One region of the Streptomyces sp. NPDC101178 genome, then DNA from elsewhere that is predicted to be linked to it. Evidence: riboswitches for the same ligand, from Rfam matches in the RefSeq annotation. Region 1 holds a riboswitch; each other region holds the start of a gene.
The links. Region 1 has a riboswitch for cyclic di-AMP ahead of ACIRR8_RS25015 (transglycosylase family protein). Riboswitches for the same ligand answer to the same signal wherever they lie in the genome.
Positions count from the first base shown of each region.

Region 2: another riboswitch for cyclic di-AMP. It lies ahead of ACIRR8_RS08580 (M23 family metallopeptidase); the one in region 1 lies ahead of ACIRR8_RS25015 (transglycosylase family protein).
Region 3: another riboswitch for cyclic di-AMP. It lies ahead of ACIRR8_RS14855 (LysM peptidoglycan-binding domain-containing M23 family metallopeptidase); the one in region 1 lies ahead of ACIRR8_RS25015 (transglycosylase family protein).
Region 4: another riboswitch for cyclic di-AMP. It lies ahead of ACIRR8_RS29860 (C40 family peptidase); the one in region 1 lies ahead of ACIRR8_RS25015 (transglycosylase family protein).

Region 1 is NZ_JBIWOZ010000009.1:89,339-96,821, reverse strand. It holds gene ACIRR8_RS25030 (tetratricopeptide repeat protein) at 1-230, shown strand, start outside; gene ACIRR8_RS25025 (cytochrome P450) at 227-1,531, shown strand; gene ACIRR8_RS25020 (transglycosylase family protein) at 1,718-2,782, shown strand; cyclic di-AMP (ydaO/yuaA leader) riboswitch at 3,074-3,255, shown strand; gene ACIRR8_RS25015 (transglycosylase family protein) at 3,261-3,968, shown strand; gene eno (phosphopyruvate hydratase) at 4,304-5,584, shown strand; gene ACIRR8_RS25005 (septum formation initiator family protein) at 5,849-6,319, shown strand; gene ACIRR8_RS25000 (DUF501 domain-containing protein) at 6,376-6,945, shown strand; gene ACIRR8_RS24995 (exopolyphosphatase) at 6,942-7,483, shown strand, end outside.
Region 2 is NZ_JBIWOZ010000003.1:19,164-26,646, reverse strand. It holds gene alaS (alanine--tRNA ligase) at 1-2,041, opposite strand, end outside; gene tsaD (tRNA (adenosine(37)-N6)-threonylcarbamoyltransferase complex transferase subunit TsaD) at 2,102-3,157, opposite strand; tRNA gene ACIRR8_RS08595 (tRNA-Met) at 3,321-3,394, shown strand; gene ACIRR8_RS08590 (MerR family transcriptional regulator) at 3,499-4,293, shown strand; gene ACIRR8_RS08585 (PP2C family protein-serine/threonine phosphatase) at 4,442-5,674, shown strand; cyclic di-AMP (ydaO/yuaA leader) riboswitch at 5,882-6,036, shown strand; gene ACIRR8_RS08580 (M23 family metallopeptidase) at 6,048-7,094, shown strand; gene ACIRR8_RS08575 (aldo/keto reductase) at 7,366-7,483, shown strand, end outside.
Region 3 is NZ_JBIWOZ010000004.1:563,439-570,921, reverse strand. It holds gene hpnH (adenosyl-hopene transferase HpnH) at 1-210, shown strand, start outside; gene ACIRR8_RS14875 (aspartate aminotransferase family protein) at 281-1,678, shown strand; gene ACIRR8_RS14870 (helix-turn-helix domain-containing protein) at 1,738-2,346, shown strand; gene ACIRR8_RS14865 (DUF6126 family protein) at 2,433-2,609, shown strand; gene ACIRR8_RS14860 (tyrosine-protein phosphatase) at 2,614-3,426, opposite strand; cyclic di-AMP (ydaO/yuaA leader) riboswitch at 3,838-3,998, shown strand; gene ACIRR8_RS14855 (LysM peptidoglycan-binding domain-containing M23 family metallopeptidase) at 4,002-4,976, shown strand; gene ACIRR8_RS14850 (SGNH/GDSL hydrolase family protein) at 5,139-5,969, shown strand; gene ACIRR8_RS14845 (STM4011 family radical SAM protein) at 5,973-6,890, opposite strand; gene ACIRR8_RS14840 (STM4012 family radical SAM protein) at 6,898-7,483, opposite strand, start outside.
Region 4 is NZ_JBIWOZ010000013.1:124,574-132,056, forward strand. It holds gene bioB (biotin synthase BioB) at 1-286, opposite strand, end outside; gene ACIRR8_RS29830 (8-amino-7-oxononanoate synthase) at 431-1,603, shown strand; gene ACIRR8_RS29835 (DUF397 domain-containing protein) at 1,596-1,823, opposite strand; gene ACIRR8_RS29840 (helix-turn-helix domain-containing protein) at 1,903-2,763, opposite strand; gene ACIRR8_RS29845 (ATP-binding protein) at 3,009-3,440, shown strand; gene ACIRR8_RS29850 (LysR family transcriptional regulator) at 3,507-4,421, opposite strand; gene ACIRR8_RS29855 (LysE family translocator) at 4,494-5,171, shown strand; gene ACIRR8_RS29860 (C40 family peptidase) at 5,257-5,727, opposite strand; cyclic di-AMP (ydaO/yuaA leader) riboswitch at 5,731-5,917, opposite strand; gene ACIRR8_RS29865 (hypothetical protein) at 6,271-6,576, opposite strand; gene ACIRR8_RS29870 (ATP-dependent Clp protease proteolytic subunit) at 6,584-7,219, opposite strand; gene ACIRR8_RS29875 (excalibur calcium-binding domain-containing protein) at 7,375-7,483, opposite strand, start outside.

The DNA of each region.
Region 1 (7,483 bases):
CGGGAGAGCTGATGGTCGCGCGCGACGCGGCGGCCGAGGCGATCCCGTACCTGGAACAGGCCGCCGAGGCGGGCGTCGTACGGTCACAGTTCGCCCTGGGCATGCTGCTGATCGACCGTGCCAAGAGCTGGATGAACCGGGCGGCCGAGGCCGGCCACCCCTTGGCGGCGCGGGCGCTGCCCCGGCTGCATGCAGTGACGTACACCCCGCCCGATAGCGTCGAGGAGTGAACCACACCCCCGCCTGCCCCCACACGCCCAGCACGCCGGAAGACGCCCCCGAACTCTTCACCTGGGAGTTCGCCACCGACCCGTATCCCGCCTACGCCTGGCTCCGCGAGCACAGCCCCGTGCACCGGACCGCGCTGCCCAGCGGGGTCGAGGCGTGGCTGGTGACACGGTACGGGGACGCCAAGCAGGCGCTCGCCGACGCGCGGCTCTCCAAGGATCCGGCGAACCACGCCGGGTCCGCGGCCGCCAAGGGGAAGACGGGGATCCCGGGGGAGCGCAAGGCGGAGCTGATGACGCATCTGCTCAACATCGACCCGCCGGACCACACCCGGCTGCGCCGGCTCGTCTCCAAGGCGTTCACCCCACGCCGGATTGCGGAGTTCGCGCCCCGCGTGCAGGAGCTGACGGATCGGCTCATCGACGGCTTCGTCGAGAAGGGAGAGGCGGACCTCATCCACGACTTCGCCTTCCCGCTCCCCATCTACGCCATCTGCGACCTGCTCGGCGTCCCGCGCGAGGACCAGGACGACTTCCGGGACTGGGCGGGCATGATGATCCGCCACGGCGGCGGACCGCGCGGCGGGGTGGCCCGGTCGGTGAAGAAGATGCGCGGCTATCTCGCCGAACTCATCCACCGGAAGAGGGAGAACCCCGGCGACGACCTGATCTCCGGACTCATCCGGGCCAGCGACCACGGCGAGCACCTCACCGAGAACGAGGCCGCGGCGATGGCGTTCATCCTGCTCTTCGCCGGGTTCGAGACGACGGTGAACCTGATCGGGAACGGTACGTACGCCCTGCTCCGCCATCCCGGACAGCGCGCTCGGCTCGAAGAGTCGCTGGCTGCGGGGGAGAGTGCGCTGCTGGCCACCGGGATCGAGGAGTTGCTCCGGTTCGACGGGCCGGTCGAGCTCGCGACCTGGCGGTACGCCACCGAGGCGCTGACGCTCGGCGGGCAGGAGATCGCGGCCGGGGACCCGGTGCTGGTGGTGCTGGCGGCGGCGGACCGGGATCCGGAGCGGTTCGCGGATCCGGAGGCGCTCGACCTCTCACGCAGTGACAATCAGCATCTCGGTTACGGTCACGGCATCCACTACTGCCTGGGAGCACCGCTGGCCCGGCTGGAGGGCCAGGCCGCGGTGGCGACGCTGCTGAAACGCCTTCCTGGCCTGCGACTTGCGGTGGAACCTGACGATTTGCGTTGGCGCGGCGGGCTCATCATGCGCGGACTGCGCACGCTGCCGGTCGAGTTCGAGCCGGGACGGCGCCTTGAGGAAGGTGACACGCTGTCACCTCTGTGACTTTCACGTGATCTGCGCTGCATCGACTTGTGACATGCGTTCGAGTCCCGCTAGGTTCACGGTTCGACGCGTCGGCCGACCGTTCACCGTTGGCCCGTCCGTCACTTGCGTATCAGCTTCACGCACGCGCGTAACAGCTTCATGCTTCTCAGTTCCCGCTTGTCAGTCGCACGGAAGGCAAACTCCATGGGCTCCGCGAACGGCAGACACCGCCGTCCTCGTCAGGCACCCGCCATCGTCGTCGCCGCGGGTGTGACCGGATCGGCCATCGCCATTCCGCTCCTCGGCGCGGCGGGCGCACACGCGGCCGACGCCACCACCTGGGACCGGGTCGCGGAGTGCGAGAGCGGCGGCATGTGGAGTGCCGACCTCGGCAACGGCTACTACGGCGGCCTGCAGTTCTCGCAGGAGACCTGGTCGGCGTACGGCGGCACCGCCTTCGCGGAGCGGGCCGACCTGGCCAGCCGTTCGCAGCAGATCGCGATCGCCGAGAAGGTCCTGGACGACAAGGGCCCGCAGGCGTGGCCGAGCTGCGCGGTGATCTCGGGCCTCGCGGTGGACGGCGGCCTGCCCGGTGTCGACCCCGGCACGGTCCCCTCCGCCGACCCCGTCAGCCCCACCACTCCCACTCCGGACCCGACGACCGCACCGGCGGACGAAGCGGATGAAAAGGGTGGAGCGGAGGATTCCGGCAAGACGGACTCCACCGGCACGACGGGTAAAACCGGCAAGGGGGAGAAGAGGGATGGAGGCGCCACATCCGACCCTGCGGCGAAGCCCTCCACGTCCCCCGCCGCAGGAAAGACCGGAACCCCCGGCTCTCCTGACGCCTCGCAGCCCGCCACCTCCGCCCCCGACGCCTCGAAGGGCGCCGATCGCACGGGCGGCAAGCACCGAGGCGCGCCGGCCCCCGAGGAGGCCGACGCGGTGGGGCAGGAGGACGGCCCGCGCGAGTCAGGCCGGCACGCCTCGCGGGGTGAGGGTGACGCGCGGGACGGCGGCGCGGTCGCCGGCGGCGGCTACACCGTGCAGCCCGGCGACAACCTCTGGGCCATCGCCGACGCGCAGGAACTCCCGCAGGGCTGGACCGGTCTGTACGAGGCCAACAAGGACCTCCTCGGCTCCGACCCGGACCTGATCCTGCCCGGACAGAGCCTGGACCTGGGGCTGGAGCAGGCCGGTCAGCAGGACGGTGAGCAGGAGGGCCAGGCGGGCGCTCCGGAGGGCTCCGAGGCGCCTGCCGCCAACTGATCGAATTCGGGAAAACGCCCCAAAAACGCGGGTAGTTCAGAGGCCTATGTCCACTTATGCGTAAGTGAGACATGGGTCTCTTTGCTGCAACTGGCGCGTTGCGTCCGCCTCCTCGGCGTAGATCGCCTCCGACCTGCGGAAACACTCCGTCAGGGCAGGCAAGTAAGCGCTGATTGAGGCGGTATGTCCATCTTTGAATGTCGGGGTTGCCTGTGTTTACGGTCGGAACCGCTCGCACCGCGGGCCCCGTCGACCGTCACGCCGAATCCTGCCGTCGGTCGAAGGGAACAGACGCGTAAAGCGCCGTAGGCAGGAGCGGGGGACCCAGGTAGGCCGCCGGGTCCGGACGGCCTCGTCGAAGACGGGGACGTACGGGAACGGCTTGGGGTGAAGTCGCGCGCAAGGTCGCGCGACCGGGCAACTCATCAGCCCGAACCCGACAGCTCACCTCGTAGGCGTCGGTGAGGAGATCCGTTCCATGCTGCTGAACAGCAAGGGCAAGCACCGCCGCCCCTCGAAGGCCGTCCGTCTCGCCACCCTCGCGGGTGTCACCGGTGCCGCCGTGGCCGTCCCGCTGATGGGTGCGACCAACGCTTCCGCCGCCTCCGTCGAGACCTGGGACGCCGTCGCCCAGTGCGAGTCCGGCGGCAACTGGTCCATCAACACCGGTAACGGCTACTACGGCGGACTGCAGTTCTCGCAGTCCAGCTGGGCCGCCGCCGGCGGTACGCAGTACGCCTCGCGCGCCGACCTGGCCTCCAAGGACCAGCAGATCGCCACCGCCGAGAAGCTCCTCGACATGCAGGGCCCGGGCGCCTGGGCCTGCGCCGGCGCGGGCGGCCTCACCAACGACGGTGTGGACCCGGGCGTGAACGCCGGCTCCGGCCAGTCCGCGAGCAAGCCCGAGCAGGCACAGCCCGAGCGCAAGGCCGAGCAGCCCACCACGCGCAGCGAGCAGCGCGAGGCTCCGAAGGCCGAGAGCTCCAAGAAGACCGTCACCACGCCGACCGGCGAGAAGGTCCAGAAGGGCGACGGCGAGTACAAGGTCAAGACCGGCGACACCCTGAGCAAGATCGCCGAAAAGGAAGGCGTCAAGGGCGGCTGGAGCAAGCTCTTCAAGCTCAACGACGACATCGTCAAGGAAGCGGACCTGATCTTCCCGGGTCAGCAGCTCCACCTGAAGTAACAGCCGTCTCTCCTCCCCGGAGGGAGGGGGTCCGGCGGCACCCTCCCTCGCTCGGCTCCCCGGCCCGGCGCGCTCTCCCCCCGTGCGCGCCGGGCCGGGATTCTTCCGCGTGAAGGGCGCCGGCGGGCGAGGGGATTCGTTCACCTCTTGTCGCCAGCACTTGTTACCAGCCAGTAGATTTCTGGAGTTTTGTCCCGTGATGCTGGCCCTTGGGTCCTTTTTCGTCCCAGGAGACGGGCGGTCGGCCGACTGACGCGGCCGGGCCGGTTAGGCTCGTGTCGCAAGGCCACAGTGACCCTGCACAACCAGCGTCATATCCCAGAAGGAGATGCCTCGTGCCGTCCATCGACGTCGTCGTAGCCAGGGAAATCCTCGACTCCCGGGGCAACCCCACGGTCGAGGTCGAGGTCGGCCTCGACGACGGCAGCACCGGCCGTGCTGCTGTTCCGTCCGGCGCCTCCACCGGCGCCTTCGAGGCCATCGAGCTTCGCGACGGCGACCCCAACCGCTACCTGGGCAAGGGCGTCGAGAAGGCCGTCCTCGCCGTCATCGAGCAGATCGGCCCGGAGCTCGTCGGGTACGACGCCACCGAGCAGCGCCTCATCGACCAGGCGATGTTCGACCTGGACGCCACCGAGAACAAGGCCTCGCTCGGCGCGAACGCCATCCTCGGTGTCTCGCTCGCCGTCGCGCACGCCGCCTCCGAGGCGTCCGACCTGCCGCTCTTCCGCTACCTCGGCGGCCCGAACGCGCACCTGCTGCCCGTTCCGATGATGAACATCCTGAACGGCGGCTCGCACGCCGACTCCAACGTGGACATCCAGGAGTTCATGATCGCGCCGATCGGCGCGGAGTCGTTCTCCGAGGCCCTGCGCTGGGGCGCGGAGATCTACCACACGCTGAAGAAGGTCCTCAAGACCAAGGGCCTGTCCACCGGCCTCGGCGACGAGGGCGGCTTCGCCCCGAACCTGGAGTCCAACCGCGCCGCCCTGGACCTCATCGTCGAGGCCATCAAGGAGGCCGGTTACGTCCCGGGCCGCGACATCGCGCTCGCGCTCGACGTCGCCGCGTCCGAGTTCTACAAGGACGGCGTCTACGAGTTCGAGGGCAAGTCCCGCTCGGCCGCCGAGATGACCGAGTACTACGAGGAGCTCGTCTCCGCGTACCCGCTGGTCTCCATCGAGGACCCGCTGTACGAGGACGACTGGGCCGGCTGGAAGGTCATCACCGACCGCATCGGCGCCAAGGTGCAGATCGTCGGCGACGACCTCTTCGTCACCAACCCCGAGCGCCTGGCCCGCGGCATCGAGGAGGGCTCCGCCAACGCCCTGCTCGTCAAGGTCAACCAGATCGGTTCGCTGACCGAGACCCTGGACGCCGTCGAGCTGGCCCAGCGCAACGGCTTCAAGTGCATGATGTCGCACCGCTCCGGCGAGACCGAGGACGTCACCATCGCCGACCTCGCCGTCGCCGTGAACTGCGGCCAGATCAAGACCGGCGCCCCGGCCCGCTCGGACCGCGTCGCCAAGTACAACCAGCTGCTGCGCATCGAGGAGATCCTCGACGACGCCGCGGTGTACGCCGGCCGCTCCGCCTTCCCGCGCTTCAAGGGCTGACCCGCAGCCCTTGGGCGGTAGCCTCCGTCCGTCCCCGCACTCGGTCCCGTACCGTGTGCGGGGACGGACGTGCGTCAGAGCTTGTCGTCAAACTGCCGCCCGCCGGGCGGCGTCTGGCACGCACGCTCGCGGCGTTGCCGAAAGGGCCGAGTAGCTCAGCTACGAGACCGTCTCGGCGCCTTGCGATCGCACGCACCAGTCGCCGCCCGGCCGCCCTTCGGGCGACGACGGCAGTTCGACGACAAGCTCTGGGAGGCGGGAGACATGGCCGGGAAGGACCGCGACCGGTTCTCCACCGCGACCAGGCTGCGGTTGCTCGGCGAGCAGACCGCGGCCCGCGTGTACCGCTCCCAGAACCGCCGCCAGGCCCGCCGCTCCCGGCTCACCGGCCGGGCCGCGTTCCTGGCGCTGGTGGTCTGCTCCCTGATCGTCGCGCTCGCCTATCCGATGCGCCAGTACGTCTCCCAGCGCGACGAGATCGCCGAGCAGGAGCGGCTCTCGCAGGAGGCGAAGGCGCGCACCGAGGAGCTGCGGGACGAGAAGGCGCGGCTCCAGGACGACGCGTACATCATGCGGCTGGCCCGCCAGCACCTCCACTACGTCCTCCCCGGCGAGACCGGCTACACCGTGGCCGACCCCGACGCGGCGGAGGACCGGCGCGGAGAACCGGGCGCGAACCACCGCCCCTGGCACTCGAACGTCTGGGACGGCATCGACAGCGCCGACCGCGACTGACCCCCCTCGCACCACCTCTTTCCTTCTACGAGCTTCCGAGCAGAACCAAGGCAGGCATGGAAACGCCCCCTCCGCAGACCGAGTCCACCAAGCCCACCGACGCGGACATCGCCGCGTTCGAGCAGCAGCTCGGCCGCCCGCCGCGCGGCCTGCGCGCCATCGCGCACCGCTGCCCGTGCGGCAACCCGGACGTGGTGGAGACCCAGCCCCGTCTGGAGGACGGCACGCCGTTCCCGACGACGTACTACCTGACCTGCCCCCGGGCGGCCTCGGCGATCGGCACGCTGGAGGCGAACGGGGTCATGAAGGAGATGACGGCCCGTCTGGAGACCGACCCGGAGCTGGCCGCCGCCTACCGGGCCGCGCACGAGGACTACATCACCCGCCGCGACGCCATCGAGGTGCTGGAGGGCTTCCCGAGCGCCGGCGGCATGCCGGACCGGGTGAAGTGCCTGCACGTCCTGGTCGGCCACTCGCTGGCCGCCGGGCCCGGGGTCAACCCGCTGGGCGACGAGGCCATCGCGATGCTGCCGGAGTGGTGGGCCAAGGGCGCGTGCGTCACGCCGTGTGCCGAGAACTCCGTGAGCTCCGACAGCTCCGACGGCTCCCAAGGACAGGGCGCATGACCCGGGTCGCCGCCGTCGACTGCGGTACGAACTCCATCCGGCTCCTCGTCGCCGACGTGGACCCCGCCACCGGCTCGCTCACGCAGCTGGACCGGCGGATGACGATCGTCCGCCTGGGCCAGGGCGTCGACAGGACCGGCCGGCTCGCTCCGGAGGCGCTGGAGCGCACCTTCGCGGCCTGCCGTGAGTACGCCGCCGTGATCGAGGAGTTGGGCGCCGAACGCGTCCGCTTCGTCGCCACCTCCGCCTCCCGCGACGCCGAGAACAGCGCCGACTTCGTGGCCGGCGTCCGGGACATCCTGGGCGTCGAGCCCGAGGTGATCACCGGCGACCAGGAGGCGCAGCTCTCCTTCGACGGCGCCACCAAGGAGCTGACCGGCAGCGACCGCCTGGCGAAGCCGTACCTGGTCGTCGACATCGGCGGCGGCTCCACCGAGTTCGTGCTCGGCTCGGACGGCGTCGACGCGGCCCGCTCGGTCGACATCGGCTGCGTACGGATGACCGAGCGTCACCTGACCGTGGACGGCGCCGTGGTGGA
Region 2 (7,483 bases), on a different contig from region 1:
CGTGCGTGCCGCCGCACAGTTCGCGGGACCAGGGCCCGCCGATCTCGACGACCCGCACCTTCTCTCCGTACGTCTCATCGAAGAGGGCGAGTGCGCCGAGTTCCTTGGCCTCGGGCAGGGTCATCCACCGCACGCCGACCGGCAGGTCGCGGCGGAGCGCGCGGTTGGCGGCCTCCTCGATCTCGCTGCGGACGGTGGTGGACAGGGCGCCGCGCCAGGGGAAGTCGAGGCGCAGGTAGCCGGGGCGGTTGTAGGAGCCGGCCTGGAGGGCGTGGGGGCCGAGGACCTCGCGCAGGGCGGCGTGCAGGACGTGGGTGCCGGAGTGGGCCTGGCGGGCGCCGAGCCGCCACTCGGGGTCGACGGCGGCGTGCACGGTGTCGTCGGGGGCGAGTTCGCCCGCCGTGACGCGGACCTGGTGGGCGACGAGGCCGGGCAGCGGGCGCTGGACGTCGAGGACCTCGGCCTCCGCCGAGGCGCCGGACAGCAGCCCGGCGTCGCTGTCCTGGCCGCCGGACTCGGCGTAGAACGGCGTACGGTCCAGGACGACGGTGACGACGTCTCCGGCACGCGCCACCGGCACCGGGCCGGCCGGGCCGAGCACCGCGAGAACGCGGGACTCCGTCTCCAGGGTGTCCCAGGCCCGCCAGTCGGTGGGCCCGTGCGCGTCGAGGACGGTGCGCAGGGCGGTGGTGTCCACGGCGCCGCCGGCCTTGCGGGCGCGGGCGTCCGCGCGGGCCCGTTCGCGCTGCTCGTTCATCAGCGCGGTGAAGCCTTCGCGGTCGACCTCGACGCCCTGCTCGGCGGCCATCTCCAGCGTGAGGTCGATGGGGAAGCCGTACGTGTCGTGCAGCAGGAACGCCTGCGCGCCGGGCAGGGAGCGGCCGCCGTTCTCCCTGACCTGGGCCACGGCGGTGTCCAGGACCGTGGTGCCCTGCCTGAGCGAGGAGCGGAAGGCGGTCTCCTCCGCCCCGGCCTGGTCGGCGATGCGCGGATAGGCGTCGGTGACCTCCGGGTAGCTCGGCGCCATGCAGTCGCGGGCCACCGGCAGCAGTTCGGCCAGCGCCAGGTCCTCGTAGCCGAGCAGCCGCATGGAGCGGACGGCGCGGCGCAGGATCCGGCGGAGCACGTAACCGCGGCCCTCGTTGCCCGGGGTGGTGCCGTCGGCGAGGAGCATCAGGGCCGTACGGACGTGGTCGGCGACGACCCGCAGCCGTACGTCGGCCTCCGGGTCGGCGCCGTAGCGGATCCCGGCCAGGTCGGCGGCGCGCTGGAGCACCGGGCGGGTCTCGTCGATCTCGTAGAGGTTGTCCACGCCCTGGAGCAGGGCCGCCATGCGCTCCAGGCCCATGCCGGTGTCGATGTTGCGGCGGGGCAGCTCGCCGAGGATCGGGTAGCCGGACTTGCCGGGGCCCGCGCCACGCTCGTACTGCATGAAGACCAGGTTCCAGAACTCCATGTACCGGTCCTCGTCGACCGCCGGACCGCCTTCCCGGCCGAACGCCGGGCCGCGGTCGTAGTACAGCTCGGAGCAGGGCCCGCACGGTCCGGGGACGCCCATGGACCAGAAGTTGTCCTCGTCGCCGCGTTCCACGATCCGCTCGTCGGGCAGGTCCGCGACCCGGCGCCAGATGGAGCGCGACTCGGTGTCGGAGTGGTGGACGGTGACCCAGATCCTGGCCGGGTCGAGCCCGTAGCCGCCCTCGGCCTGCGGGCTGGTGGAGAGGTCCCAGGAGTAGGCGATGGCCTCTTCCTTGAAGTAGTCGCCGAAGGAGAAGTTGCCGTTCATCTGGAAGAACGAGCCGTGCCGGGTGGTGCGGCCGACCTCCTCGATGTCGAGCGTCCGTACGCACTTCTGCACGCTGGTGGCCCGCTCCCACGGCGGGGACGCCTCACCGGTGAAGTACGGCTTGAACGGCACCATGCCGGCGTTGACGAAGAGGAGGGTCGGGTCCGGGGTCGGCAGCGGTGCGCCGGGGACGATCGTGTGGTCCCGGGCGGCGAAGAAGTCCAGGAAGCGGTTGCGGATGTCGGCGGTACGCACAGGGAGTCCTCTCAAGTCCTTCGGTCGGTCACCGAGGGAGGGTGACGGGTGGTGCGGCGCTCACGCGGCCCTCGCCGGTGCGGCCGCCGGGTGCAGCGCGGCGTACTCCAGCGGTGCCGACGGGTCGATGGACACGTTCAGCTGCGCCGGGTCCGCGCCCGCCCGCACCAGGAGGTCGCCGACGGCCGCGATCATCGCCCCGTTGTCGGTGCACAGCGTCAGCGGCGGCACCCGCAGCTCGACGCCCGCCGCCGCGCACCGCTCCTCCGCCAGCGCCCGGACCCGGGAGTTCGCCGCGACACCGCCGACCACGACCAGCGTCCGGACGTCGTACCGGCGGCAGGCGGCCAGCGCCTTCCGCGTCAGGACGTCCGCCACGGCCTCCTGGAGCGAAGCCGCTCCGTCGGCCAACGGGATCTCCTCGCCGCGCTGCCGGTGCTGCTCGGCCCAGCGGGCGGCGGCCGTCTTCAGACCGGAGAAGGAGAACGCGTACGGGTCGTCCTTCGACGTCAGCAGCGGCCGCGGAAAGGCGACCGCGCACGGGTTGCCGTCGCGCGCGGCCCGGTCGATGGCCGGGCCGCCCGGATAGGGGAGGCCGAAGACGCGGGCCACCTTGTCGAAGCACTCGCCCGCGGCATCGTCCACGGTGTCGCCGAGGTGGAGGATCGGATCGCGCACCAGGTCCCGTACGAGCAGCAGCGAAGTGTGGCCGCCGGAGACGATGAGGACCACGCACGGGTCGGGCAGCGGGCCGTGTTCCAGGGTGTCGGCGGCCACGTGCCCGGCCAGGTGGTGCACCCCGTACAGCGGTACGTCCGCCGCGTAGGCCAGGGACTTCGCCCCGGCCAGGCCGACCTGGAGGGCACCGGACAGGCCGGGGCCGGTGGTCACCGCGACGGCGTCGAGATCCCGCACACCCAGCCCCGCCTGGGCCAGGGCCTCCTTGACCACGGGGTTGAACGCCTGGAGGTGGGCGCGGGCCGCGATCTCCGGCACCACGCCGCCGAAGCGGGCGTGCTCGTCCATGCTCGACGCCACGACGTGCGCGAGCAGCCGGCCGCCGGAGACGATCCCCGCCCCCGTCTCGTCACACGACGACTCGATGCCCAGCACCACCGGAGTCCGCACGGCTTCCTCTTCTCGCACATCAGTCGTTACTGCAACCTATGTGCAATAAGGTACTCGCCTGCGGCGCGGTGCCGCTGATCGAAGACGCCGCAGCGCTGCCGGAAAGGTGGTCGGGGCGGCCGCTCCGATGGCGTAGAGTTGTGTTCACCGACGCGGGGTGGAGCAGCTCGGTAGCTCGCTGGGCTCATAACCCAGAGGTCGCAGGTTCAAATCCTGTCCCCGCTACTGAAGATCCGGGCCCGGCACGCCGACTGCGTGCCGGGCCCGAGTCGTTCCCCGGCGCGTTCCGGGTTGACCTTGACGCAACGTGAAGATCTAGCGTTTCCGGCATGGAGTGGTCCATCCAGGAAATCGCCAGAAAGGCCGGCACCACCAGCCGCACGCTCCGGCACTACGGGGACCTCGGTCTTCTCGTGCCGAGCCGGCTCGGGAGCAACGGCTACCGCTACTACGACCAGGACGCCCTCGTCCGGCTGCAGCGCATCCTGCTGCTGCGGGAGCTCGGGCTGTCGTTGCCCGCGATCAAGGACGTGCTCGAAGGGCAGCGGGACACGGGTGTGGCGTTGCGGGCGCATCTGCGGCTGCTCGAACAGGAGCAGGCGCGCATCGGGCGGCAGATCGCCTCGGTGCGGACCACTCTCCACAAGACGGAGGAGGGGACGGAACTCATGGCCGAGGAAGTGTTCGACGGGTTCGACCACACCGCTCATGAGCGGGAGGTGACCGAGCGCTGGGGGCGCGCGGCGTACGAGGAGGGCGACCGGTGGTGGCGCGCGCTCGGCGAGGAGGGGCGGAAGGCCTTCCTCGCCGAGCACGAAGCCATCGCGCGGGGCTGGGGACGGGCCCGGGAGGCCGGGGCCGATGCCGGTGGTGAGCAGGCTCAGGAGATCGCCCGGCGGCACTGTGCGTGGCTGTCGTCGTCCACGGCGGCGAGCGGCGCGTCGGGCCGCGTGCCGGGCCGGGCGGCGGACAAGGAGCCCGGCCGCTCCTACGTCATCGGACTCGGCGAGATGTATGTCGCCGATCCCCGCTTCGGAAAGAACTACGATCGCTACGGGGACGGCACCGCCGCCTTCGTACGGGATGCACTGACGATCTACGCCGAACGCCGGCTCTCCGACTGACCACGGAGGGCCTCGGCACCAGGCCCGCTTCCCCCTATTCGGCCGATGACGGGTCGCCGCACGGCGCGGCTCCGGGAAGCCTGGGCGGGGCGCGGTACCGTCCGCAGCCGTGGCCGGACCGGGCAGCAGGAGTGCACAGGTGGTGGGGATGGCGGAGAAGGGGCGCGGGCTCGTGAAGGCGAGCCTCGGGATCCCCGGGCGGGCCGCGCCCGGCTCGACGGGGCGCGGGAAGCCGGTGGTGGCGCGGAGCAAGGGGACGCGGCGGTTCGTGCGGCTGCTGCCGGTGCTGCTGATCGGCGGCGGGCTCCTCTTCGACTCGCTCGCGCCGCCCAACTTCACCGCCGTACCGCTGTTCGTGGCCGCGCCGCTGATCGCCGCGCCGTTCTTCTCGCTCGCCAGCACCATCCGTACGGGAGTGGCCTCGGTCCTCTCCGTCATCGCGATGCGGATCCTTGACGGCACCTCCACCCAGGTCGTCCCGGTCATCGAGATGATCACGGTCCTCACCGCCGCGGCCCTGGCCCTCGTCATCAACGGGGTCGTGCGCCGCAGCAACGAGCAGCTGGCCTCGGCGCGGGTCATCGCGGAGACCGCCATGCGGGCCGTGCTGCCGACGCCGGCGGAGCGGATCGGCGGGCTCCAGGTGGCGGCGCGGTACGAGGCGGCGCAGGCGGACGAGTTCGTCGGCGGGGACCTGTTCGCGGTGGCGGACACTCCGTACGGGGTACGCCTGGTCGTCGGCGACGTGCGCGGCAAGGGGCTGGACGCCGTGGAGGCGGTGGCGGTGATCATCGGCGCGTTCCGGGAGGCCGCCGAGCAGGAGCGGTCCCTGGAGGGCGTGGCGCAGCGGCTGGAGCGGGCGCTCGCGCGGGAGGGGACGCGGCGGTACGGGCTGGACGCCATGGAGGGGTTCATCACCGCCGTCCTGGCCGAGATCCCGCCCGGCTCGGCCTCGCTGCGCCTCGTCAACCGCGGCCATCCCGAGCCGATCCTGCTGCACGCGGACGGGGCCCTGGAAGTCCTGGCCCCGAGCGTGCCCGCGATGCCGCTGGGGATGGACCTCGGGGTGTGGCCGGACCGGTCCGACGAGTGGGAGCTGCCCGCCGGTTCGACGCTGCTCGCCTTCACGGACGGCCTCTCCGAGGCGCGCGACGCGAACGGCGCGTTCTACGACCCGGCGGCCCGGCTGCGCGGCCGTATCTTTCCCGGCCCCGAGGAGCTGCTCTCGGCGCTCACCGACGACGTACGGCTGCACACCGGCGGCCGGTCGACGGATGACATGGCGCTGCTCGCGGTCAGCCGGCCTGCGGAGGGGCAGCCGCCGCGGCGGACGACGGTGAAGATCGTCGGCCGGGGCGATGACACGGTGCGTAATCGATGAGCACCGCTCCGCATAACAGTTGACACACCATCAGAAAAAGAGGTGTGGGCGGGAGATCGCCAAGTCGTCCGATTCGGGCGGCTTGTGGGCGGTAAGTCCCCGTCGAAGCCGTTAATGATCAACAGGAACAGCTTGGAATCGGGCCCGTCTGTCTATTAACGTTCGATAACGCAGTGCGGTCGTCCCAGCCGTCGTCAGAGACGGCGCCGTGCGCGAGCGCCGAATTCCGCAAGGGAACCGGGGAACCACCTACATGGGGTGAATCGGACGCCTGTGTCTCCATCGTGAGGCAGAGGGGCCCGTAGGAGACCTTCCTGCTCCGAACCCGTCAGCTAACCCGGTAGGCGAGAAGGAAGGAAAGGAGTGCGCCCACGTGGCGTCCAATCACCCTGCCCCTGAGGCCCCGTCACCCTTCACTGCCGATGGCCTCGGTGGTCCGGAGCGGACGTGGGAGGAGTGGAATCCCACCGCGGAGTCCGTCCGTCCCGTGCGCGGTAAGCACCGCGTGGCCAAGCAGCGGGGTCTCGCCCGTAGCTCCACCGTCCTCGGGGTCGGCGTCATAGCGGCCGTCGGTGCGGGTGGCATGGCCACCGCTCAGAGCAAGCCACCGGTCTCCATCTCTCTTCCCGATTCCATCGCGGACAACCTCCCCGACGCCAAGTCCCTCCCCGGCGTCGGGGCCTTCATGTCCGACGACGCCGAGGACGCACCGGTCCTCGCCGCCGCTCCGCTCACCTCCGCCGGCATCACGACCGCCGAGGCCGAGCAGGGCACCACCGGCGCCGGTGAGGCCCTGCGCGCCCGGATCCTCCAGCAGGCCGAGCAGCAGCAGGCCAACGCCGACGCCGAGGCCAAGGCAGCCGAGGAGAAGGCCGCGGCCGAGAAGGCCGCCGCCGAGGCGAAGAAGCAGCAGGACGAGGCCGAGGCCAAGGTCAAGGCCAGGATCGCCGCCGAGAAGAAGGCGGCGGAGGAGGCCGCGGCGAAGAAGGCCGAGGAGGAGCGCCTCGCCAAGCTCCGCGCCAGCTACACGCTGCCGGCCTCCTCGTACACGATCACCTCGACCTACGGCCAGTCCGGCGCCATGTGGTCCTCCGGCCAGCACACCGGCCTGGACTTCGCCGGGGCGGCCGGTTCGCCGCTCAAGGCCGTGCACAGCGGCACCATCACGGAGGCCGGCTGGTCCGGTTCGTACGGCTACCGCACGGTCCTCCAGCTGGAGGACGGCACGGAGGTCTGGTACGCGCACCAGTCCTCGATCGACGTCTCGGTCGGCCAGCAGGTCAGCACCGGCGAGACCATCGGCCGCATGGGCGCTACCGGCAACGTGACCGGTGTCCACCTCCACCTGGAGGTCCACACCGCGGGCGGCTCGGCGATGAACCCGGTCGCATGGCTGAACAGCAAGGGCCTCTCCGTCTGAGGCACCCGCGCCCGTAGGACCCGAAACCCCGGCAGCCCTGACGCTCACCCCCCGACGTCAGGGCTGCCGGTCCGTCCGGCGGGTCCAGGGCGGGAACAGAGGGCTCCGGCGCGGAATATGCGGCTCCGGCGCGCGGAACGCGTCGCTCCGGCACGGAATACGGAACTCCGACGCGGAATGCGCCGCACCGGCACGGAATGCGCCGCACCGGCACGGAATGCGCGGCTCCGGGATGGAATACGCCGCTCCGCCGCCGCCGTTGAACCCGGACATGACTTCTCTCCGCACGCTCGGCAGCTCCGACCTCCAGGTCTTCCCCCTCGCCCTCGGCGGCAACGTCTTCGGCTGGACCGCCGACGAGGACCGGTCCTTCGCCGTCCTGGACGCGT
Region 3 (7,483 bases), on a different contig from region 1:
CCCTGCTACCTGATGAGCGACGGCTACGTACCGACGTACCGTCAGCTCATCGAGGAGACCGACTGGGAGAAGTACGGCCGGGGCAAGGACCCGCGCTGCGCCAACTGCATGGCGCACTGCGGCTACGAACCCACCGCCGTCCTCGCGACGATGGGCTCGCTCAAGGAGTCGCTGCGCGCGGCCCGGGAGAGCGTCGGCGGGAACCGGTGACGTCGTGACGGTGAGGGGGCCGGCCGCACCCGGCCCCCTCGGGAAACGCAGCCAAGGAGACGAACGGGCGATGACGGACGGCGGGCCGCAGGGCTTCGACCTGGAACGGCTCCTCGCGGAGCGCGGCCACGAGCGGTACGAACTGCACGCGCGCCACCTCAACCACCAGCTGCCGCGCATGCTGCACACCATCGGCTTCGACAAGGTCTACGAGCGGGCCGAGGGCGCGTACTTCTGGGACGCCGAGGGCAACGACTACCTGGACATGCTCGCCGGGTTCGGTGTGATGGGCATCGGCCGGCACCACCCGGTCGTCCGCCAGGCCCTGCACGACGTGCTCGACGCCCAGCTCGCCGACCTCACCCGCTTCGACTGCCAGCCGCTGCCCGGCCTGCTCGCCGAGAAACTGCTCGGCCACAGCCCGCACCTGGACCGGGTCTTCTTCGGCAACAGCGGTACGGAAGCGGTCGAGACGGCACTGAAGTTCGCCCGGTACGCCACCGGGAAGCCCCGCGTCCTCTACTGCACCCACGCCTTCCACGGGCTGACCACCGGTTCTCTCTCGGTCAACGGCGAGAGCGGCTTCCGAGACGGCTTCGCCCCGTTGCTGCCCGACACCCCGATCGCGCTCGGCGACCTGGACGCGCTGCGCCGGGAGCTGAAGCGCGGCGATGTGGCGGCCCTGGTCGTCGAGCCGGTCCAGGGCAAGGGCGTGCACGCCGCGCCGCCCGGCTTCCTCCGCGAGGCGCAGGAGCTGCTGCACCGGCACAAGGCGCTCCTGATCGCCGACGAGGTGCAGACAGGGCTCGGCCGCACCGGCGACTTCTACGCGTACCAGCACGAGGACGGGGTGGAGCCCGATCTCGTCTGCGTCGCCAAGGCGCTCTCCGGCGGCTATGTGCCGGTCGGTGCGACGCTCGGCAAGGAGTGGATCTTCCGCAAGGTCTACTCCTCGATGGACCGGGTCCTCGTCCACTCCGCCAGCTTCGGCTCCAACGCCCAGGCGATGGCGGCGGGGCTCGCGGTGCTCACGGTGATGGAGGACGAGGAGATCGTCGCGGGCGCCCGGCGCACCGGTGATCTGCTGCGGGAGCGCCTCTCCGCCCTGGTGGACCGTTACGAGCTGCTGCACGAGGTACGCGGGCGCGGGCTCATGATCGGCATCGAGTTCGGGCGGCCGTCCTCGCTGAAGCTCCGCAGCCGCTGGACCATGCTCCAGGCGGCCCGCAAGGGGCTCTTCGCCCAGATGGTCGTGGTGCCGCTGCTCCAGAAGCACCGCATCCTCACCCAGGTCTCCGGTGACCACCTGGAAGTGATCAAGCTGATCCCGCCACTGATCATCGGAGAGGCGGAGGTGGACCGTTTCGTGGCGGCGTTCACCGAGGTCATGGACGACGCGCACAGCGGCGGCGGTCTGCTGTGGGACTTCGGCCGGACGCTGGTCAAGCAGGCGGTGGCCAACCGCTGATCTTTTGCCTCCTGGGCAAGTTATTTGCCCCGGAGGAAAGTTCCTGGCCCAATGGACACATGAACCCTCCGGACGAAGGGGCGGCCGACGAGCTCCCCGCCGTCGCTCCCCGCCTGCGCGACCTGCGCCGAGGCCGTGGCCTCACCCTGGAGACCGCCGCCCAGCGGGCCGGACTCTCCCCGGCCCACCTCTCCCGGCTGGAGACCGGCCGCCGGCAGCCCTCGCTGCCCATGCTGCTCGGCCTCGCCCGCATCTACGGTACGACGGTCTCCGAGCTGCTCGGCGAGAAGCCGCCCGAACGCGAGGCGGTCGTCCGCGGCGGCGCGTTCGAGGGGGCCGAGGCCGACGGCTGGATGTACCGCCGGGCCGGCGGCTCGGGCCGCGCCATGCAGGCGCTGCGGGTCCGTGTCCCGTACGGCGCCCAGGGCGATCTGGTGCGGGTGCATCCCGGGGAGGAGTGGCTGTACGTCCTCGGCGGGCGGCTGCGGGTCGCGCTCGGGGAGACCGTGCACGATCTGGACCCGGGCGACAGCGCCCACTTCGACTCGCTCACCCCGCACCGGATCGCGGCCTTGGACCGGGGCGGGGCGGAGCTGCTCTTCGTCCACTCCCTGCTCCAGAGCCCCGCGGCCGAGCTCTGCCTCGGCAGCGCGCTCCACCCGCGATGACCCCGGCGCCCTGCTCACCGCCGCGCCCTTCCGTACCACCGGAGCCTTCGTACCCACCGGCCGCGAGGCCGGCAGAGAGGACCGTCATGTCCGATTCCGAGCACTACGACCCGCTGACCCCGAGGCGCCCGAAGGTCACCAAGGACACGCAGGAGCGTCGGATGCCGCGCGGCCTGGTGATCCGGCTCTTCGCCTACCTGGTGGTCGGCCACGTGATCGCGGCCTTCCTCTACCTGCTCTTCGTGGTGGCGGGCGCCGAATAACTGCTCAGCCCCGGTCGAGCAGGCGCTCGCGGAGTCGCTCCCGGGTCTCCGGGGAGACCTTCAGGCCCTCCGCCAGATAGCGGTCCGTCGTGCCCCAGGTCTCGTCGATGGCCGTGAACGCCGCTTCGAGGTAGGAGGCCTGCGCGCCGAAGAGCGGATTGAGCAGCTCCATCACCTCGGGGGACATCCCGGTCTCGGACATGTCCGTTCGCTTCACCTTGTACCGGCGGTGCGGGTCGTTGGACTTGAGGTAGTCCGCCTCGATCGCCTCGCGCTCGACGCCCACCGCGAGCAGCGAGACCGCGATCGACAGGCCCGCCCGGTCCTTGCCGGCCGCGCAGTGCATCAGGGCCGGCACGCTGTCCTCCGCCAGCGCGTGCAGGACGCGGCTGTGCTCGGCGGTGCGGTCGACGATGGTCGAGCGGTACATGGTGATCATGCGCTCGCTGCCCTTGCCGTCGGCCAGGATCGACCGCAGCTGCTCGATGTTCCCGTCCCGCACCAGCCGCCAGAACTCGGCGCCGTCGGCCGGGTCGGAGAGCGGAATGCTGACATTGCGGACACCGGCCAGCTCGATGTCGTACCCGTCGAGCTGATGGTCGGCGGAGTTGCGGAAGTCGAAGACGGTGTGCAGCCCGAGCCCGCCGAGGAAGAGCGCGTCCTCGGCGGTGGCGTGCGCCAGGTGGCCGCTGCGGTAGAGCCGGCCGAAGGCGGTGTGCCGCCCGTCCGTGGTGGGAAGCCCGCCCACGTCACGGAAGTTGCGGACTCCGGTCAGTGCGGTCTCGGTCGGCGGGACCTGCGGCACCTGCTGCGTCACGGTGGCTCCTGGAATCTCTGGCGTCGGCGCGGCTCTCCGGCGAGGGCGCTCCTGTGACGATACGACATCGGTTCACCAGGCAACCATCGGCTGGCTGACGGTGCGTCAGGGGTCCCGCCGGGGGCATGTCCGTATTGGTGCATTTCGCAGAACATGCCCCGCTAATGGGGGAGATGGGAATCCGCGGGTGAGCGGGATCATATCCGTGACGGACGGTGGCGGTGGCTCCGAGGCGTTTTCCCGGTATCCGCAAGGAAAGCCAAGATCCGTAATCCACGGAGTGTGACGGGAAATCCGGATCGAAATTGAATCGATGATTCCGGGGCGGAACCGACGGCTTGTTCCTGTCGTCCCGACTCGTTTACGGTCACCGTCAATCCGGACGGACCGCCTAATCCTGCCGCCGCCCGGAATTCGCACCCACCCACTCACGTGTGGCAGGAGCGGGGGAACCAGGTAAGCCGCCGGCCCGGAGCGATCCGGACCGGCTCGGGGTGAAGTCGCCATCCGGCGGCCGGGCATCTCCAGCCCGAACCCGACAGCTCACCTCGCAGGCGCCGGAGAGGAACTTCCCCATGCCCGCAAAGGGTAAGCACCGCCGTCCCAAGTCCGGCCCGATCCACCGCGGCGTCCTCGCCGCGGGCACCGGCGGCGCCGTACTCGCCCTCCCGCTGTTCGGCGCCACCGGCGCCCACGCCGCGGAGAAGGCGGCCCCCGCCGTCAAGCCCGCCGCCGCCTCGGTCGCCGCCCAGGCCGCTCCGCAGGCCGCGCCCGCCACGGCGAAGACCACCGCGAAGACGTACGCCGTCGTCTCCGGCGACTACCTCGCCAAGATCGCCTCCGAGCACCAGGTCAAGGGCGGCTGGCAGAAGCTGTACCAGGACAACCGCTCGACCGTCGGTGAGAACCCGAGCCTGATCTTCCCGGGCATGAAGCTGACCCTCGGCGCCAAGGCCACCGGCTCCGCCGCGCCTTCGGAGGCCAAGAAGTCCGCTCCGGCCCCCAAGGCCGCCGCGCCGAAGAAGGCCGCCCCGAAGAAGGCCGCGCCGGCCCCGAAGGCGGACACCATCTCGGCCGACGAGTCCGACGCCGCCGCCGAGTCCGGTGCCGCCACGCAGACCGGCTCCTCCGAGGCCACCGGCTCCGGCTGGACCGCGCCGCTCGACAACGCCAACGTCACCACCCAGTACCGCGCTTCCGGCGCCAGCTGGTCCAGCGGCTACCACACCGGCTCGGACTTCCAGGCCTCCTCCGGCACCCCCGTCAAGGCCATCGGCCCGGGCACCGTGGTCTCGGCCGGCTGGAGCGGTTCGTACGGCAACGAGGTCGTCATCCAGCACGAGGACGGCATGTACTCCCAGTACGCCCACCAGTCCTCGCTGAGCGTCTCCGCCGGCCAGACCGTCACCGGCGGCCAGCAGATCGGCCTCTCCGGCTCCACCGGAAACTCCACCGGCCCGCACCTCCACTTCGAGGTCCGCACCGGCCCCGGCTACGGCTCCGACGTCGACCCGGTCGCCTACCTGCGGCAGCACGGCGTCTCCCTCTGACCCGAGGGCGAGAAGAAGTGAACGAGGGGCGGTGCGCGGCGGCGCACCGCCCCTCCACTTATTCCGGCTTTACCCAAATCTGACCAGGTGGTCTATGTCACCACCCGTCAACCCCTTATTACGGTCGCGTAGGTCACATTGAACGGTGCAGGATATGGGCTTGTGGCAGACGATTCGAGAACCCAGCAGCAGAACATCATCGGGTCGTACGCGGCGATCGGGGATAGTTTCACCGAGGGCGTCGGCGACCCTGGACCCGACGGCACCTTCGTCGGCTGGGCGGACCGGTTCGCGGTGCTCCTCGCCGACCGGCTCCCGGCCCCCGACGCGGCGACGAACCCGGACGACGAGACCCGGCACGGCAATTTCCGTTACGCCAATCTCGCCGTGCGCGGACGCCTCCTCGACCAGATCGTCGCGGAGCAGATCCCCCGCGCCAAGGAACTCGCCCCCGACCTGGTCAGCTTCTGCGCGGGCGGCAACGACATCATCCGGCCCGGCGCCGACCCCGACGACCTGGCCGAGCGGTTCGAGCGGGCCGTCGCCGACCTGACCGGGGCCGTCGGCACCGTCATGGTCACCACCGGGTTCGACACCCGTGGCGTTCCGGTGCTGCGCCACATGCGCGGCAAGATCGCCACGTACAACGTGCATCTGAGGGCCATCGCCGACCGCTACCGGTGCCCCGTGCTCGACCTGTGGTCGCTGCGCTCGGTCCAGGACCGGCGTGCGTGGGACGCCGACCGGCTCCACCTGTCGCCAGAGGGCCACACCCGGGTCGCGCTCCGCGCCGCCCAGGTCCTCGGCCACGACGTGCCGGCCGACCCGGACCAGCCGTGGCCGCCGCAGGCCCAGCGCACGCCCTTCGACGCGCGGCGCGACAACGTCCAGTGGGCGCGGGAGTACCTGGTGCCGTGGATCGGCCGGCGGCTGCGCGGCGAGTCGTCCGGCGACCACGTCGCGGCGAAGCGGCCGGACCTGCTGCCGCTGTAGGGGTCAGGGGCCGAGCAGCGGGAGCGTACGCCGGGACGGGCCCGGCACCACCGGCCCGCCCGGCGCCGGGCCCGCGCCGAACCCGGCGGGTATCCGCTCCAGCACACCGCCCGCGAACACGTCGTACAGCGGCAGCGTCTCCAGGTGCACATAACCGATGTGGCAGTCGCACACGGCGAGCGGACAGGCCCGCGGGCCCAGCGCCGCGCGGTAGCTGCCGTCGTAGAGGTTGCCCAGCTCCGCCTTGACGAAGTGGCAGCGCCGCACCGTGCCCTCGCCGTCCACCGAGATCACCGACTCGCCGGTCCGGCAGGGCAGCCCGGCCGAGCGGTGCGGATGGCGGCTGTACGGGAAGAGCGGGTCCAGCTCCGTCCACCGCTCCGCCTCCTCGTCGGTGTACGTCTGCCCCTCGGCCGCGTTCACCCAGAGGTACACCTCGGCGGGCAGCGCCGCCCGCAGCCGTCGCGCCTCGTCCAGGTGGGCCTCGAACCCGACCACGCCGACGCTGTGGCGGATGCCTCGCTCGGTCAGCTCCCGGCACTTCCCGAGGAACCGCTCGTACGGTGTCTGGCCCGGGTGGTACGTGCACCAGAGCGCGATCCGCTCCGGGTCCGCGTCCGCCAGCCACGCCGTGCGGCCGCTGAGGTTCGTCTGGATGGCGACCCGGCCGATGTGCGGGAGGTGCGACAGCTCGGTCAGCGCCCGCCGGTACCAGGAGCGCACCAGGCCCTCGCCCCACGGCGTGAACAGTACGGAGAGCCGGTCACCGGTCTGCGCGGAGGCCCACGCGGTGAACCGCTCCAGCGCCTCCCGGTCGGACGTCAACCGGTCCTTGCTGTCCCGCCGCTTGGCGAACGGGCAGTACGGACAGTCGTAGTCGCACGAGGCCAGCGGGCCCCGGTAGAGGATCGTCAGGTCCACGGCCCGCTCACTTCCGCTCGTACGCGGCCATCGCCGCCCGCACCCCGGGCGAGAACAGCGCGGGCCCCAGCGCGTCCGAGTGCGCCAGGCCCCGCGGCGAGAGCCGCAGCAGACCCTCCGGCGCATGAGGGTCGAGCCAGCCCCGGGCCGCGAACCGCTCCAGCTCCGCGCGGAAGTCTTCGCGCGGGTCGGTGCCGAAGCGGGTGCGGTAGTCGGACACGGGCAGCCCCGCCGCCTGGAGCAGCGACTGGAGCAGGTGGCGCCTGCGGGCCTCGGCCTCGTCGACGTACCTGCCGACCTCGGCACGCGAGAAGTCCCCGGTGGCGGTGAAGGAGTCGATGATGGACCGGATCTCCCGCATGTCGACCGCGTAGTCGAAGGAGTAGTGCAGGGCCGCCGTGTAGGAACGGGCTCCGCAGCCGAGCCCGATCATGCCGTCGCTCTGGCATGCATAGTCCTCGGGACCCTCCTGGGGTGCGTCGGCGCGGCGGAACATCCGCATCGACACCTGCTCGTAGCCGTGCGCCAGCAGATGGTCCCGGCCCACCGCGTACAGCCGCAGCCGCTGTTCGTCCCAGGCGGCCTGCTCCAGG
Region 4 (7,483 bases), on a different contig from region 1:
CCTTCGACGCCTCGTCCGGCTTCAGCCAGGTGTACTTGAGGATCCCGGCCTTGGAGCCGAGCCGCTGCGAGCAGTACGAGCAGTCCTCGGGGCAGAGCCCGGACTTGAGGTTGACCAGGTAGTTGAGTTTGACGCGCCGCCCGAACCACTGGCGGCGTACCTTGCCGGCGGCGGCCACCAAGTCGAGCAGGTCGTCGTCGGAGGTCGCCAGCACGGCGAGCGCTTCTTCGCGGGTCGGCAGTTCGCGCCGCAGCCCCTTGTCCACCAGCGTGTTCAGCAGGTCCATGAAAGATGATCCTGGCGTACGGCACCGCCTGCAGCCAAGGAGGAACCAGACAGCAGACGCGGGGGAGGGTGTGTGTATTGCCACATCCTGACCTGCTGCGCACCCCGCTAGGGTCTGTGAGCTGCCTACAAAAGGGACCGCCTCATGTCCTTCGCCCCGCCCTCCTCCCCGTTCGACTGGATCGACGACGAGGCCCGCCGCCGGGCCGCCGCCGGACTCGTCCGGGCCCTGCGCCCGAGGAGTGCGGAGGACGGGCTCCTCGACCTCGCGAGCAACGACTACCTGGGCCTCACCCGCCACCCCGAGGTCACCGCCGCAGCGGCCGCTGCCGCCCACCGCTGGGGCGCGGGTGCGACGGGATCGCGGCTGGTCACCGGCACCACCGCGCTGCACACCGAACTCGAACACGAACTCGCGGATTTCTGCGGCTTCGAGGCGGCCCTCGTCCTCTCCTCCGGCTACGCGGCCAACCTGGCGGCACTGACGGCACTGAGCGGACGGGGTTCGCTCATCGTCTCCGACGCCGGTAACCACGCCTCCATCGTCGACGGCTGCCGGCTCTCCCGCGCCGGGACCGCCGTCGTCCCGCACGCCGATCCGGACGCCGTCGCCAAGGCGCTGGCGGCCCACGACGGACGCGCGCTCGCGGTCACCGACTCGGTCTTCTCGGTGGACGGGGACGCGGCACCGCTCGCCGCGCTGGCCGAGGTCTGCCGCGCCGCCGACGCGGCCTTCGTCGTGGACGACGCCCACGGCCTCGGCGTCCTCGGCGACGGGGGACGCGGCGCGCTCGCGGCGGCCGGACTCGCGGGCGGCGCGGGAGCGGTCGCCACCCTCACCCTCTCCAAGTCGCTGGGCAGCCAGGGCGGCGCGGTCCTCGGTCCGGCCCGGGTCATCGACCACCTGGTCAACACGGCCCGTACGTTCATCTTCGACACCGGCCTCGCCCCGGCGGCGGCGGGCGGCGCACTGGGCGCGCTGCGGCTGCTGCGCCGGGAGCCCGAACGCGCGGCCAGGGCCCGGGAGGTGGCCGCCGCGCTGTACGGGCGGCTCACCGCAGCCGGGCTGACGGCGGTCCGCCCGGACGCGGCGGTCGTCTCCGTGCGGGCACCCTCCGCCGACGCGGCGGTGCGGTGGGCCGCCGACTGCCGTGCGGCCGGCGTGGCGGTCGGGTGCTTCCGGCCGCCGTCGGTGCCGGACGGCATCTCCCGGCTGCGCCTCACCGCGCGGGCCGACCTCACCGAGGAGCAGATCGGCGCCGCGGTGGCCACGGTCGTCGCCACCGCTCCCCGGGAGGCCGGTCTTCCGCTCAGCTGAAGGAGCGCGGCTCCAGTCCGGCCACGAACGTGGTCCAGGCAGTGGCGGAGAAGCGGAGCGGCGGCCGCTCCAGGTCCTTGGAGTCGCGTACGGCGAGGAGCGCGCCGCCGGGCTCGGGGCCGTACAGCCGCGCGGTCTCCACGCAGTTGTTCATTCCGGTGGAGCGGCTGCTGCGGCGCCACCTGAGCGGCTCCGTGCGGGGTACGAGACGGTCGGACATGGTGCCCCCCTCGGGCAGAGTCGGACGTCCTGTCGGGTCAGCGTGTCGGTGCGGTCCAACGGATCAGCGGTCCATCGTGCTAGCGCAGGCCGCAGCGGATCGCGTCGATGAGGTCCAGCGATCCGTCCGGCGTCAGTGCGTGTGTCTGCAGGGTGCGGAAGGCCGAGCCGTACGCCTCAAGGTCTTCTCTCCGCTCCAGATAGAGGCTACTCGTCAAGTGGTCGAGAACGACCACATCCAGATCAGAAATGTTCGGAAAGGAGAAGATGACGAAAGGACCGGTGAGCCCGACGTACCCGCCTACCGAGAACGGCAGCAACTGCAGCTGTACGTGGGGGAGTTGAGACACCTGGGTCAGATGGTCCAACTGGTCGCGCATCACCTCGAGCCCGCCCACCCTCCGGTGCAGCACCGCCTCGTCCAGTACGGCGGTGAACCGCAGCGGCGGCTTCGCGTACAGCACCCGCTGACGGGTCAGCCGCACCTCGACCAGCGAGTCGAGATCGTCCGCCGGCAGCCCGTCGAGCGAGGCCCGGGTCACCGCCCGCGCGTAGCCGGCCGTCTGGAGGAGGCCCGGCACCACCGAGGTCTCCAGGGTCCGCACCGTATCGGCCTGGGACTCCAGGCTGATGAAGTCGCGGTACTGGGGCGGGATCAGCCCCCGGTAGGCGTGCCACCACCCCGCGCCGCCACCGCCCGCCGACCCGGCCAGCACTTCGAGCAGGGCGCGCAACTGCGCGTCGCGCACCGCGTAGAGGTCGAGCAGGCGCGTCACGTCCGCGGGCGTAACCCCGCTGGCGCCGGTCTCGATACGGCTCACCTTCGACTGGTGCCAGCCGAGCAGGTGCGCCGCGTCCCGGCTGGTGAGTCCGGAGCCGTGCCGCAGGCTCCGTAACTCCTCGCCGAGCTTCCGTCGTCGGACGACGGGGCCGTGCTGCATCCGGGTCTCCTCGCGCTGTGCGGAACGGGGCGGGACCCTCACGCACCGCGTGATCCGGGCCCGCAGGGGGGCCAGTGTGCCCGTCGTCCGGGTGGTGCGGGACCCGAATTCACCGCTTCGAGCGACAGATATATGCATATCTTGGTCGAACGTCGTTACAGCGAGCTTCAACAATGGCAGTCTGGCGCGAAGCACAATCCCGGCCGACCGCGGGTCGGCCGGGGCGCGAAAGGGACGGCGTCGCCATGGCAGACCATCAGGAAGCAACCGTCACCCTGCCGAGCGATCCGGTCTCGGTCTCCTCGGCCCGTAGACATGTGGCCAGGACGTTGGCCGAATGGGGCCTCTCCGAGGAGACGGAGCTGGCCGACACCATCCGGCTGATCATCTCCGAACTCGCGACCAACGCGGTCCAGCACACGTTCGGCCAGTCGCCCACCTTCACCGTCGATCTGCGCCTGGAACGCGACGAGGAGCTGCACCTCGGCGTGACGGACAGTCACCCTCGGTGGCCTCAGCGGCTGCCCGCCGCCGTACGGCAGGACAACGGGCGCGGCATGGTGATCATCCGGGCGCTGGCCAAGGAGTACGGGGGCCGGCTGACGGTCGTCCCGACGGCCGAGGGCGGCAAGACGGTCTGGATCACGCTGCCGTGGGCGGTGCCGGTCCAGGGCTGACGACCGGGCGCGGACGGGGCGGCGGAGTTCAGGCCGCCGCCCGGCCTGCCCGGCTCAGGCCACCGCTCAGCTCGCCGCCGCCCGGCCGAACCCGCTGCGCAGCAGGGCGAGCAGTGTCGCCGCCGCCGCGGTGGCCCGGTCGCCGCGGTGGACCACGGAGATCGTCCGGCGGAAGTCCGGAGGCTCCAGCCGCCGGACCGCCAGCGGCGTGGCCGACAGCGACGCGACCATCTCCGGCACCACCGCCACCCCGAGCCCCGCGCTGACCAGCGCGCACACCAGCGCGTAGCCGGGCGACTCGCAGACCACCGCCGGTGCGGCGCCCGCCGCCGCCAGCGCGCTCTCCACCCCGCGCCGGGGCGGATGCGCCGGAGCGCTGCTGATCAGCGGCCGTCCCGCCAGCTCGGCGACCGGCAGCCGCCCGGTCCCCTCGGCGAGCCGGTGCCCGACCGAGGTCGCCAGCACCAGCTCCTCGACCAGCAGCGGCTCGACGGTGACCCCGGCCGGCGGCGGGTCGGCCACCGCCGGCTCGTACGTATGGGTCAGCGCCAGGTCCACCTCGCCCGCGGTGACCGCCGCGACGCCGCCCGGCGGCTCGTACTCGGCCACGGCCAGCTCCACCTCCGGATGGGCCCGCCGGAACGCGCTCAGGACCGGCGGCAGCAGATGCACCCCGGCCGTCGTGAACGTCCCGACCCGCAGCCTGCCGCCGGACAGCCCGGCCAGCTGCGCCAGCTCGTGCCGGGCCCGGTCCAGTTCGTCCAGCACCCGCCGCGCCCGGCCCGCCAGCAGCTCACCGGCGGCCGTCAGCCGTGCGCCGCGGTGGTGGCGCACCAGCAGCGCCGCGCCGGCCTCCCGCTCCAGCTTGGCCAGCTGCTGGGAGAGCGCGGGCGCGGTGTAGCCCAGGTGGGCGGCGGCCCGGGTGATCGATCCGGTCTCGGCGACCGCCACCAGCGCGGTGAGCCGCGTCGGGTCGTACATGAAGCGTTCCTTTAGGCAGACCCAGAAGATTGCAAGTACACGCTAAAGGCTCCGCCGGTCCAGGCTGGCCCCATGGACGCACAACTGATCGCCTTCACCGGGGTCGCCGCCGGAATGGTCGCGCTGCCCGGAGCCGACTTCACCGTCGTCGTACGCAACGCCCTGGCCTCGCGCACCGCCGGTCTGGCCACCGCACTCGGCGTCGCCGGAGGACTGCTCGTCCACACCGCGCTCGCCGTGGCGGGGCTCGCGGCGGTGCTGGTGACGATGCCGGTGCTGTTCCGCACGGTCCAGCTGCTCGGCGGCGCGTACGTGCTCCACCTCGGAATCAGCGCGCTGTACGCGATGCGGCGCCGGGTCGCCGAGGAGCGCCGTGCGCCGGACCAGGCACCGCCCCGGGGGCCCGAGGCGTCCGGTGGCGAACCGGAACAGCCGGTACGTGAGGGGTTCGGGCGCGCGCTGCGGCAGGGGTTCCTGACCAACGCGCTCAACCCCAAGGCGCCGGTCCTCTTCCTCAGCCTGCTGCCGCAGTTCGTCCCGGACGGGCAGCCGCCGCTCCCCAGGACCCTGCTGCTCGCCGCCCTCGTCGTCGCTCTCGCCCTCGTCTGGTTCTCGGCGCTCGCCCTGCTGGTGGACCGGCTGGGACGGTGGCTGCGCCGGCCGCGTACCGCCCGGGCGATCGAGGGCGGCAGCGGCGTGGCGCTCACCGGACTGGGCCTGGCGCTGGTGGCCGGGCCTCTCCTGCGCTGAGGAAGGGGGAGCCGGGGCCCTTGCGGGCGGCACCGAGAGGTGCGCCGGTGTGCCGCCCGCAAGCGAAGAGCGTCCGGTCGGTGGGTCAGCGGACCCTTCCGTACCAGACGCTCTTGGACCAGATTTTCGCCTTGCGCACCACGTCCCCGGATTTGGGGGAGTGCCAGATCTTGTTCTCTCCGGCGTAGATCCCCACGTGGTACACGTTGCGCCCGGAATGGAAGAAGACCAGATCGCCCTGTTTACGCTGTGACTTCGGGATATGGCGGGTCTTGTTGTACTGCTGCTGTGCGGTGCGGGGAAGTTTCTTCCCGGCCTTCTTGAACGAGTAGACCGTCAGCCCCGAGCAGTCGAACCGGCTGGGACCCGCGGCTCCGTACTTGTAGGGAGCCCCCTTCTTCGACGCGGCGATCTTGAGCGCCTTCGTCGAATGGGTGGCGGCCTCGGCGTCGTCGACGAGGCCGGGCGCCAGCATCGCCGACGTCACGGCGAAGGTGAGTACGGAAGCCGTACCGACCCGGGCGAACAGAGACGGGACATGAACCTGCGCAGACATGCGCAACCCTTCGTCAGCCGCCTGTGAAGGATGACCTGTCGGGTTCGGGCTGGCGAAGTTGCCCGGCCGCGTGCTGCGGCTTCACCCCGAGGGCTTCCCGGTCTCCCGGTCGGCCCGTTGTGCTCGGGTCCTCCACTCCTGCCGATCCACTCCTGTCGACCAGTCATCCGGGAGGCGGCAGGACTCGGCGTCCACCCGGACCGCCCCGCCGCGGCGGCGGGGGCTTGTCGTCCCAGGGATCTTGACTCACCAAGTGCCGGATTTCCGAGCCCAAACAGTGATTTGTGAGTCTCCTCACCACTGATCCATTCAGGTGGGCAGGGGCGGTTCGCGCCCGTCGCCGAGCCCGGCGCACACCCTCGTACCAGCGACGAAAGGGTGGATTTCGAGTACGGGCCGCGCGTCGAGCGCAAGTTGGGAGGTCGCTCGCGCGGGTGATCGCCTACGCCGAACGAGCGAGGGAATTCGGTCGCGGGGTTGGGCGTGTCGCACGCCGGGACGACCGGCCCGCTCCCGTAGTGGGCTCCCGGCGCGCGCAGCGGCTCAGTTCGGGGCCGGCGGCATGGCGACCCGGCCCGCCCGCCGCTCGCCGTCCAGCACCCGCAGGGCCCGCGCGAGCGTCGCCGCGTGGATCTGCCGCTCACCCCGTTCGTGCATCAGCGCCAGTGCGTCGCGCAGGGCCGCCGCCCGGGAGGCCAGGGCCTGGGCGGCCCGCAGGGCGCTGTAGGTGTCGCTGCCGCGCGCCGGGTTGATGCGGCCCACCTGGTCGAGAACCGCCAGGTAGCAGTCGATCAGCTCGCCCTCGGCGCGGGTCAGTGCGGGCAGGGGCGGGAACTCCGTCGGTTCCATAGGCGGTTCACCTCGCGTCGTGGGGCGGCTGGGAGAGTGTGCGGCTCTCCACGACGTGGTCCACCAGCCCGTAGGCGCGAGCGGCCTCCGCGTCGAAGATGGTGTCGCGCTCGATGTCGGCGGTGACCAGCTCGGCGGTCCGGCCCGTGTGACGGACCAGCATGTCCGTGAACAGCTCTCGGGTGCGTACCAGTTCGCGCGCGTGGATCTCCAGGTCGGACGGCTGGCCCCGCAACGGCTCGGCCAGTGCGGGCTGTTGAATGACTACCCGCGCTCCGGGCAGGGCATGTCGCCGCCCCGGAGCCCCGGCCGCCAGAAGAGCGGCCGCATAGGAGCCGGCCTGCCCCAGGCAGAAGGTCTCCACCTCGCACGTCAGAAAGCGCATCGTGTCGTAGACCGCCGCCATCGCCCCGAACGAGCCGCCGGGGCAGTTGATGTAGAGCGACAGCGGCCGGTCCGGCTCGGCGTGCTCCAGGTGCATGAGCTGCGCGATCAGGTCGCTCGCCGCGGTGTCGTCGATCGGACTCCCGAGGAAGACGATCCGCTCGGACAGGAGCTTGGAGTACGGGTCCTGGGTCCGGGTCCCGGTCGCGGTGCGCTCGGTGAACTCGGGCAGTACGTAACGGGCATCGGGTCGGATCATGGCGGAGCCCCTCTCCTTTGTGCCTGACGGAACGCAGGCGCGGCGCAGGTCCGTCCTGCGCTCACGCCCTGTCAAAAATGTACAGGACGTACAGAAAAGGGGAAGGGTTGACGCGCTCGCCGGATCGAGGAGAGGGGCGGTGGGCGCCTGTTCGTCTATTCGCAGCCGACTCCGTCACCGTCGCGGTCGAGGTGGGAGGCGTACCCGGGGTCGCCCCTCCGGATGGGAGCGGCGCCCGCAGCGCGGACGGCGGTGCAGTTCTTG